Regions from separate parts of the Bacillus sp. BC08 genome, predicted to be linked through region 1. Evidence: riboswitches for the same ligand, from Rfam matches in the RefSeq annotation. Region 1 holds a riboswitch; each other region holds the start of a gene.
What was found. Region 1 has a riboswitch for S-adenosylmethionine ahead of ACXVYO_RS06310 (M20 family metallopeptidase). Riboswitches for the same ligand answer to the same signal wherever they lie in the genome.
Positions count from the first base shown of each region.

Region 2: linked by a shared signal. The riboswitch ahead of ACXVYO_RS00800 (MetQ/NlpA family ABC transporter substrate-binding protein) and the one ahead of ACXVYO_RS06310 (M20 family metallopeptidase) in region 1 are both predicted to bind S-adenosylmethionine.
Region 3: linked by a shared signal. The riboswitch ahead of ACXVYO_RS00755 (ABC transporter permease) and the one ahead of ACXVYO_RS06310 (M20 family metallopeptidase) in region 1 are both predicted to bind S-adenosylmethionine.

Region 1 is NZ_JBTGPA010000027.1:5,184-8,467, forward strand. Features, by position in the region: gene ACXVYO_RS06310 (M20 family metallopeptidase) at 99-1,304, opposite strand; SAM riboswitch class I at 1,393-1,494, opposite strand; gene ACXVYO_RS06315 (AAA domain-containing protein) at 1,570-3,284, opposite strand, start outside.
Region 2 is NZ_JBTGPA010000007.1:69,769-73,052, reverse strand. Features, by position in the region: gene ACXVYO_RS00805 (methionine ABC transporter ATP-binding protein) at 1-1,014, opposite strand, end outside; gene ACXVYO_RS00800 (MetQ/NlpA family ABC transporter substrate-binding protein) at 1,027-1,839, opposite strand; SAM riboswitch class I at 1,925-2,039, opposite strand; gene ACXVYO_RS00795 (NAD(P)-dependent alcohol dehydrogenase) at 2,120-3,028, opposite strand; gene ACXVYO_RS00790 (hypothetical protein) at 3,174-3,284, shown strand, end outside.
Region 3 is NZ_JBTGPA010000007.1:61,286-64,569, reverse strand. Features, by position in the region: gene ACXVYO_RS00770 (multidrug effflux MFS transporter) at 1-710, shown strand, start outside; gene ACXVYO_RS00765 (hypothetical protein) at 961-1,464, shown strand; partial or broken gene ACXVYO_RS00760 (DUF3951 domain-containing protein) at 1,481-1,653, opposite strand; SAM riboswitch class I at 1,757-1,862, shown strand; gene ACXVYO_RS00755 (ABC transporter permease) at 1,997-2,914, shown strand; gene ACXVYO_RS00750 (ABC transporter permease) at 2,931-3,284, shown strand, end outside.

The DNA of each region.
Region 1 (3,284 bases):
AGTTCCCCTAACATTGATTTTACTGCAAAAAATCTTAGCATCAGCGTTACGCAAAAAAGAAAAGGAGTGGATTTCCCCCCACTCCTCCTTACAATCACTTACCCCTGATTCCTCTGCGCCTCTCTAAACTCTTCCTTCACCTTCTCTAACAGCCCTTCTTCCGTAATTAATCGATACGCTGTATGTGCTAGTGCTTTTGCCGATGTAATTAATGCTTTGTCTCCTAATTCTGAACGGGCTGCTTCTCTAAATTCATTCGTATGTGCAATTAAATCGTCTGGACCGATTTTAATATATGGATGAATTGTCGGTACGACTTGGCTTACGTTTCCTGCATCTGTTGAACCGATGCCAAATCTTTCTTTCCGATTTACGTCTTCACCTTGTAATTCTAGTTCTTCGGCTACGACGTCATTAAATGTTTTTGTTACGAGTAGTTCATCGATTTCATTTTGGAATTGATGGATTTTCACTTTCGTACCCGTTGCTAATGCTGCTCCCTCTGCGATGTTTCTTACTTTCTCTGTTACTTCCGCACATCTTTTTCTCGTTGCTGCGCGGATGAAGAACCTTGCTGCGGCGTAGTCAGGAATAATGTTAGGTGCTTTTCCGCCCTCAGTAATAACGCCATGAATTTTCACGTCTGACGGAAGTTGTTGGCGAAGTGCATTAATGCTGTTATACAGCTGGATAATCGCATCTAATGCGTTAATTCCTTCTTCTGGTGAAGCTGCGGCGTGAGCTGTTTTTCCGTAAAAGTGAAAATCAAGTGGATCGACTGCTAGTGATGGACTCGTTGTCGCTGTTTTTCCGCTCGGATGAATCATAAGTGCCGCATCAACATCTTTAAATAAACCAGCTTTTACATAACTCGATTTTGCGCTACCGTTTGGCCCGCCTTCTTCTGCTGGCGTTCCGAATACGACAACTTCCCCGCCAATTTCTTCAAGCGTTTCTGATAATGCGATCGCTGCCGCAACGCTAATTGTGCCAATCAAATTGTGACCACACGCATGACCGAGTCCTGGTAAAGCGTCATACTCAGCTAAAAATGCAATGACTGGACCTTGTTTACCTGAACTTTTTCGCGCGATAAAACCTGTTTCATGTCCAGCAATATTGTGTTGTAATTGAAATCCTGCACTCCCTAGCAATAGACTCAACGTTCTTGATGCGTAAAACTCTTGGTTACCAATCTCCGGATTCGCATGAATATCGTGACTTGTTTCTATGTACTTTTCCTTATTTCTTTCAATACTCTCTTCAATTGTTTTTCTTTGTGACGTTACTCCAGTCGCTCCCATTTTTCTTCCCCCTTATATTTTCACATAAAAAAGCCTCTTTCTAAAAGATAGAAAGAGGCTTCTGCATATACAGTCAAAATGAGCTTCTTTCTTATCTTTCAAGTTACCTTGCTGGAATTGGCACAGTATTCATAACGAATCCGCTGCCGAGGTGTCATAGGGCCAGTCCCTCAACCTCTCGTGATAAGAATTTTCATAAAATTATATTAAATTACATTCATTCTAAGTTCATTTCGATTAAAAGTCAAGGAATTCCTATCCGAATTTACCGAATATCTAAAAATCCTTTTAACACACCAATTGTTTCTGGTGCTTGCAGCCTTGCACATACGTACGGAAATTCCATACTGCCTTCAAACATCATTTGAGATGTGAGCGGTGCCCCTGCCCAAAAGATTTCATCATCGATTACGATAAACGGGAATGCTTTATTTTGTCTTTGTAACTTTACATTTTTTAACGGAACTGGTCCATCACTATACACTGTTATTTGCGCATTTGTACGCATTAACGCTTGCCATACTCGTTTATCCACTTGCTTTGTACTTGGAAGTGAAATAATAATTTTTCGTTTTGCAGCTAAAATATCTTTCAATAACCCTTTCGGTTCTTCAAGATTCATTTCCATAAACCAGCGTAAACGTTTCGAAATTTTTCGTTCCCACAATTGTCTTGATGTCGTACGATCATACACATCTCCATGACGTTCTATATGAGCTGTTAATTGTGATAACGCTTGTTTTCTTGAAAGGTTTTTACGCATATAATGACAATCTGATAATTGAATGAACTTCCCTCTCGCTCTCGTTACAGCTACATTGACGAGGCGATGGTTTTTATGGTCAAAGAATAACACACCAGGTCGTTCTTGCGGGTAACTATCCACTGTATCAAAAATCATCATATCTCTTTCAGACCCTTGAAACTTATGAACCGTCGCTGCTAAAACAGGTATGTTTTGATATTTCGTTCTCTGCAACATTTCTCTAATGCACGTTGATAAAAAGCGGGATTGTGCTCTGTAAGGCGTAACAACACCGATCGATTGAACACCATCTAACAGTCCGATTAACATCATTTGCATCGCTACTAAACCAGACATAATGTTAAAACGAGAACCTGAAGCAGCGTCCTTTAACGAAAAGGCTCCCATTAGACTCGTATCAAATAAAACGCTCGCCTCATTTGCGAACGGTTGCAATTGCGCAAGTTCTTTACGGTCTGAAACAGACGGATGATCGTATACTCTATTTTTATAAATAAACGAATTTGTAAACTTCGATATATCCGCATGCATACGTCTTTGTTCCTGCAACATAAAGAGGTTCGGATGTGCTTCTGATTTATTGACAGACTCAACAATCCCCGCATGGTAAAACATATCTTCCCCGAGCCATTTGCGAACGAGTTCATGGTTCGCCATCGCAATTGGAGGTAACTGTAAAAAGTCACCACATACGACGATGCGTTTTCCAAGTGAAGCAGCTAATGCAATTTGCGGAACATATGCCATACTTACTTCATCTACGACAACTAAATCAAATGTACGCTCATAAATCAATGAATCAATGGCACATTTCGATAAAGTTGCGCCAATTACTTTCGCATTTTCAATGTATTCTTTTTCTACTTCTTTAATTTTCGCTTTTTGCTTTCGAAGATCACTTTCAATCTCTTGTATACGCTTCTTATCAGCAGAAGTCGCTTTATATGATAAAATCTTTTCACGAAGATCTTGTCGTGTTTCCTCTAAATAGAGTCTTTCTTCTCCCCATGATCCGTTCGTCGTTTCAACTAACTTCGACGTAAGCAACGTTTCATGATTTCGTATATGTTCATGTTGACTATAACCGTAACGAACAATTTCGCCAGGCGTCCATTTCTTTTTCTTCTCAATTTGCTTCGTTACTTCACTCATTAATACGTCCACTGCCGCATTACTATGAGCTAATACAAGTACCGATTTTCCTTTTTGATAAT
Region 2 (3,284 bases), on a different contig from region 1:
ATCTGTTCTACCTCCTTCTACGATGATCCCTTGCTCTTGTAAAAATGATAAAGCGCGATCTACTTCATTTTTCTCACCCTGCATATGAATGATCAGTTTCCCGTATGCTTCATGCTTTAATTGTGTAATATTACCGGATAAAATATTTGGATACACTTGAAAACGTTTTGTAGCGACAGCTAATGCTGGCTCTCCTGAAGCATTCCCTATAAAGGAGAGAGTTACAATTTCACCAGTAGTTTGTAGTTCTTTTTGTACTTCTTCTGGAATCTTCGCTGCAAATGCACTATTTACGAATTTCTTCGTTGTTACATGTTGTGGGTTTGTGAAGATATCCTTCACGGTCCCGCTTTCAACTACTGCTCCATGTTCCATAACAGCAACTCGGTCACATATACGCTGGATGACATTCATTTCATGTGTAATTAATAAAATTGTGATCCCGATTTCTTCATTAATCTTTAGTAATAGGTCAAGAATAGAATCCGTTGTTTCTGGGTCTAAAGCACTCGTTGCTTCGTCGCTTAATAAAACTTCCGGTTCATGTGATAGTGCACGTGCAATAGCAACACGCTGCTTCTGGCCACCAGAAAGTTCACTCGGATAGGCATCTTTTCGACTAAAAAGATCGACAATACGTAAATACTTTTCTACCCTTTGCTCAATTTCAGTTTTGGGAAGACCAGATAGACGTAACGGTAATGCAATATTTTCATAAACTGTCACAGTTTTAAGTAAGTTGAATCCTTGAAAAATCATCCCGATTTTTTGTCTCGATTTTGCTAGTTCTTTTGCTGATAAGGTTGTTAAGTCTTGGCCGTTTACAATGATATTTCCTGTCGTTGGTTTTTCTAATAAATTTACACATCGAATTAATGTACTTTTACCAGCGCCACTATATCCAATGATTCCAAATACTTCGCCCTTTTTTACTTGAAGGGAAGTAGACTTAAGTGCTTCTACATTCCCTTTTTTTGTTGTAAATACTTTGGATACATTTTTTAATTCAATCATTATCGTCAGCTCCTACCAAGACGGTAAAACAGAACCATCAAATTTTTTCTCGATAAATTCCTTTACTTCTTTAGATTGATAAGCTTTCTTTAATTTATTTACAACTGCATCATCTTTATTTTCAGTACGAACAACGACCCAGTTCACATATGGTGAATCTTTTCCTTCACGGAAGATAGAATCTTTCGCAGGGCTTAATTTTGCACCTAATGCAAAGTTTGTATTAATTGCAGCTGCTTTTACTTCACTTAGTTGTGTCGGTAATTGAGATGCCTCTAATTCAACAATCTTTAAATTTTTTGGATTTTCAATTACATCTTTCGCAGTCGCTTTTTCTGTCGCCTTTGGATCTACTTTTAAAACTCCTGCTTTTTCAAATAGCTTTAAAGCTCGAAGTTCATTCGTTGGATCATTTGGTACAGCGATTGCGTCGCCCTCTTTTAAGTCTTTTACATCCTTTAAGCTTTTAGAATATACGCCCATAGGGAATGTTACTGTTGAAAATACTTCCGTTAATTTCATATTGCGCTCAGCTTTAAATACGTCTAAATATGATTTCGTTTGATAGCTATTTACATCGAGGCTTTTTTCCTCTAAAGATACGTTTGGTGCTACATAATCATTAAATACTTTTACATCAATTTCGAGTCCGTCTTTCGCTGCCACTTCTTTTACCTTTTCAAAAATTTGTTCATGCGGTCCGCCAGTTACACCGACAGTAATCTTTTTCTCATCTAATGCTTTTACCTCTTTATCAGAATTAGCACCACATGCACTTAGCAATAATACCGCTCCACTTACAATGCTCAATAATACTTTTTTCATCTATAACTCCCCCTTCATATACGTTCCAAAATAAAAAGCACCTCTCAAAAATAAGAGAGGTGCCGAATAGACAAAATAGGTTCCTCTCTTATCTTCCAAAACGAAAACTCGTTTTGCAGGAATTAGCACCTTAGCTTATATGTTATAAGCTCGGTTGCCGGGCATCATCGGGCCAGTCCCTCCGCCACTCTTGATAAGAGTTTGTGTATGTAGTTTTTTAATATGGTACTAATAGTAAATCTTACAAAAAGAATTGTCAATGTTATTTTCTGAATATATTTTATTTTAAGGTAATCGAAACATTACCTTTCTTATGTCCCTGTTCCACATATATATGAGCTTCAGCAATTTCTTCTAATCGGTAGGTTCTATCAATAACAGGTTTTAAATGTTCTGTTTCAGTTAGTTCTTTTAGTAGAATCATATCCTCTTTACTTACCTTTGCCATCATTCCATTAACAGATACATATTTTCCATTGGATGTTAATGTATTTGTACAAAGGGATTTTTTATATTTACCAACTGCATCAAATATAATATCGTAGCGCTCGCGCCGCTTAGTAAAGTCTTCTTTCGTATAATCAATTACTGTATCAGCTCCTAAAGATTGAACGAGTTCAAAATTTGAATTACTGCAAACAGCCGTAACGGTCGCACCGAAATATTTAGCAAGTTGTACAGCAGCTGTTCCTACTGATCCTGAGGCACCATATATGAGCACTTGTTGCCCTTTTTTTATACGGCCCTTTCTCAGAAAATGCAATGCGGAAGTTCCACCAAAAGGAATAACTGCAGCTTCTTCATACGTCACATTGGTAGGTTTTAATGTTATTAATCCACTTTCATGTACGCATGTGTACTCGGCATAACCACCGAGGTTTAGTTCTGTTAATGCAAAAATTGGATCCCCTTTTTTAAATTGAGTTACATCTGTTCCTATTTCTTCGATTTCACCGGATAACTCTACGCCGAGTATAGGTTTTCTCGGTTTTCTGAAACCTAATATGATCCGCATAGGAATCCAAAATAAGAGGGGACTATTAAAACCTCGTATTCTACAATCTCCAGTTGATACACTTGTTGCGTGAATTTTAATTAATACTTCGTTCTTTTTAGGTGTAGGTTTCTCTATATTTTGAAGCTGAAGAACGTTAGGTGGTCCATACTGTGTGCAAATGATCGCCTTCATAATGACCTCCTGAAATGAGTTGTTGTTATTTACATCATATTTAAAACCTTCATTAAACATGTCGCTATATAGCGAATAAAGATTAAAAATTATATAGATTTCGTAGGAAAAGAGGTGATATTATTTTTGAAAAGGGGGCGACATTATGAAAAAAACTATTTTTATTTCAAGTTTAGTGTTTGCAATCAGTCTAGGGGTAGGGTGTAGCAATGAGAAAACAACAAAAACTGATGAACCGAAAAAAGAAGCTGTGCAG
Region 3 (3,284 bases), on a different contig from region 1:
TTAGTGTATTCATGTTAATATCAGCTACTTTCGTATTACGTGAAACATTACCTCCTGAAGAGAGAGAAACGGGTGGATTGTCAGGAACATTGGCGACGTACGGAAAACTGTTAAAGGATCGTCTGTTTATGGGATATGCATTGTCACAAGGGCTAGTAACAGCGGCAATGTTTGCATACATTTCGGGCTCACCATTTGTGTTGCAGAACATATACGGAGCATCACCACAGCAATTTAGTTTATTCTTTGCAATCAACGGTATCGGTATTATTATTGCTAGTCAGGTAACGGGTCGTTTAGCAGGGAAAGTGAATGAGAAGACATTATTTGTTGCTGGTATTATTATCGCAGCTGTTGGTGGCCTATCTTTATTACTGACAATCGTACTAGGAATAGGTTTAATTGGTGTTTTATGTTCATTATTCCTTGTTGTATCAAGTGTTGGGGTTGTCTCAACAACTGGGTTCTCGTTAGCAATGAGAAATCAGAAACAAGCCGCAGGAACAGCGTCGGCCTTATTAGGCTTATTACAGTTCATTTCAGGAGCACTTGTTGCACCGTTAGTAGGTATTGGTGGAAGTAACACCGCATTACCGATGGGTGTTGTAATAGCTCTTTGTGAAATTGGTGCTGTGTTATGTTATCTATTTATGGCCAGAAGAAGTGAGAAGCAGTTTGAACTGCAACAAAGACAAAATTTAGAGGCTTAATTTATAAAAAAGAGCTGATTCAAACATGTGTTGAATCAGCTCTTTTTTCATTTCTTTGAAATAACGCATACAGCTTCGTAAGGTGATGCAAAAGTTATTTGCATAAAGTGACGATACTGTGACAAAAATGTAGGCATGTATATTAAGGTATCGTCTTAAGTGTAAAAAGTAGGATGTTCTCGGTATAATAACAAGTGGAGATATAAGAAACTATAATGAGTAGTAGCTGTAGATAAAAGGAGAAGAAGAGATGAAGAAGGTTTTGGGTATTGCTGTAATGGGAAGTATGATCCTTCTAGCGGGATGTAATGGAAATAAAGATACGAAAGAACCGAAAGAAAAGGTAGAGCAATCTACTGAGCAAACAGAAGAGATGAAAGAATATCGTGCAGTACATGAAAAATACGATATGAAAATGAATAAAGAAATTAATAAAGCATTACAGTTATTTGAAGTGGCAAAAGAAAAGGGCGGTAAGGAAATAACGAATGCTACATATAAAGAAGATGTGCAAAAGGTAACGACGAGCATGTTAGAAGATATCGATAATATACGTAAAGAAATTCGTGTTCCAAAGTCGAAAGAGCAAGAACATGAGGTATACGCTGGTTTCTTGAATGAATCGGAACAAGCGATGAAAAAATTACAGAAGTTAGCTAAAGAAGAAGACTCATCATTGATTCGTGATATAGAAATTAACTTTGCAACAGCATCAACATACTATAAACGTTTTCAAGCAGAAACGAAAAAATAACCTTGCCTGTGCAAGGTTATTTTTTCTTCTTACCATCTCGGTCTTCATCCTCGGATACTAATACTTGTTGCTCTTCATGAAATATAGAAATGGTTTGCCAGGTAATAGTATCGAATGGATTATAAAAAGTTTGTAGAAGCCGAGGATGACAAGTATAACGATTGTTAATGGTAATTCCGATAAAAGAATTAAAAACTGATTTTTCTAAATATATCCAATTTGATTGACTTTTCATTTTTTCAGAATTATAATTCGAAATATACAATTTGAACCAAATAATAATATAGCAATTTACTTATCCAGAGAGGTAGAGGGACTGGCCCTATGACGCCTCAGCAGCGGGTTCTGTAACAGGAACACCGTGCTAATTCCAGCAAGCAAGTCTTGAAAGATAAGTGATGGGCCTTTGTTTATTAAGCCTTGATCTTATTTTTTTAGATCAAGGCTTTTTGTATTTTAAGAAGCGGAAAAGTAATAGGAACAAATATGTAAATAAAACAAAGTAAATTCATTTGTTTAGGGGGTTATTGGAGTGTATGTTGTTAAAAAACTATCAGTTATGGTGTTTACACTATGGATTATTACAACAGTAACATTTTTGATTATGCACATTATTCCGGGGGATCCATTCTCATCGGATGCAAAGATCTTTCCGGCAGAAGTTGTGCAGAATATGAGAGCGAAGTATCACCTTGATGAACCGTTATGGAATCAATATGTTGCTTATTTAGACGGTGTAGTTCATTTTGATTTTGGTGAATCCGTTCAATCGACGGGGCAAGGCGTATCAGAAATTATAACGACAGGGTTTGGTCCGTCAGCGATTATTGGTTTACAAGCACTTATTATTTCATTATTAGTCGGAATTGCAGCAGGTACATTTGCAGCTCTATATCATGGGAAAGTAATTGATTATAGCGTGAGCTTACTGGCGATTTTAGGTATTTCTATTCCGAGTTTTATTCTAGCACCACTATTTATACAAGTATTTGCTATACAGTTTGAACTGTTACCGGTTGCGTCTTGGGGTACATTCGAACATACGGTATTGCCATCCTTCGCATTAGCATTAGGGCCAATCGCGGTTATTACAAGGTTTGTTCGCTCTAATATGATTGAAGTATTGCAGAGTGATTATATTAGATTAGCAAGAGCGAAAGGTATACCGATTAAGAAGATTATTATAAGGCACGCCCTTCGAAATGCGATTGTTCCAGTACTTACATTTGTTGGACCGTTAATGGCTGGGCTTTTAACAGGAACTTTCATTATTGAAAAGATCTTTGCGATTCCCGGTCTCGGAAAATATTTTGTAGATAGTATTTTTAACCGAGATTATCCAGTAATTATGGGAACAACAATTTTCTATAGTGCATTATTAATTTCTTGTATTTTCATTACAGATATTATTCACCGTATTGTTGATCCGCGTATTCGTTCTATTACGTAAGGAGGGGGGCATTTAAATGGGAGCTTATGAAATCAATAAACAGTTATTAACGAATGAAGAGAAAAAAGAATTAACGATAAATAAAGAGCAGCAAACAATTAGCCGAAAAAAAGAAGTGTTTCGTAAGTTTGTATCGAATCCAATCGCAGTTCTAGGAACGGTGACATTGTTACTCATTATTATTTTTTCTCTTATCGGTGAGAGTTTAACTCCTTTCACTGCGAGTGAACAAGTAAAAGAGGCAACTAATTTACCTCCTAGTAGTGAGCATTGGTTTGGAACAGATGACTTAGGAAGAGACATATGGGCACGTACTTGGGCTGGAGGGAAAATTTCATTAGTAGTTGGATTAATAGCGGCCGTTCTTGAT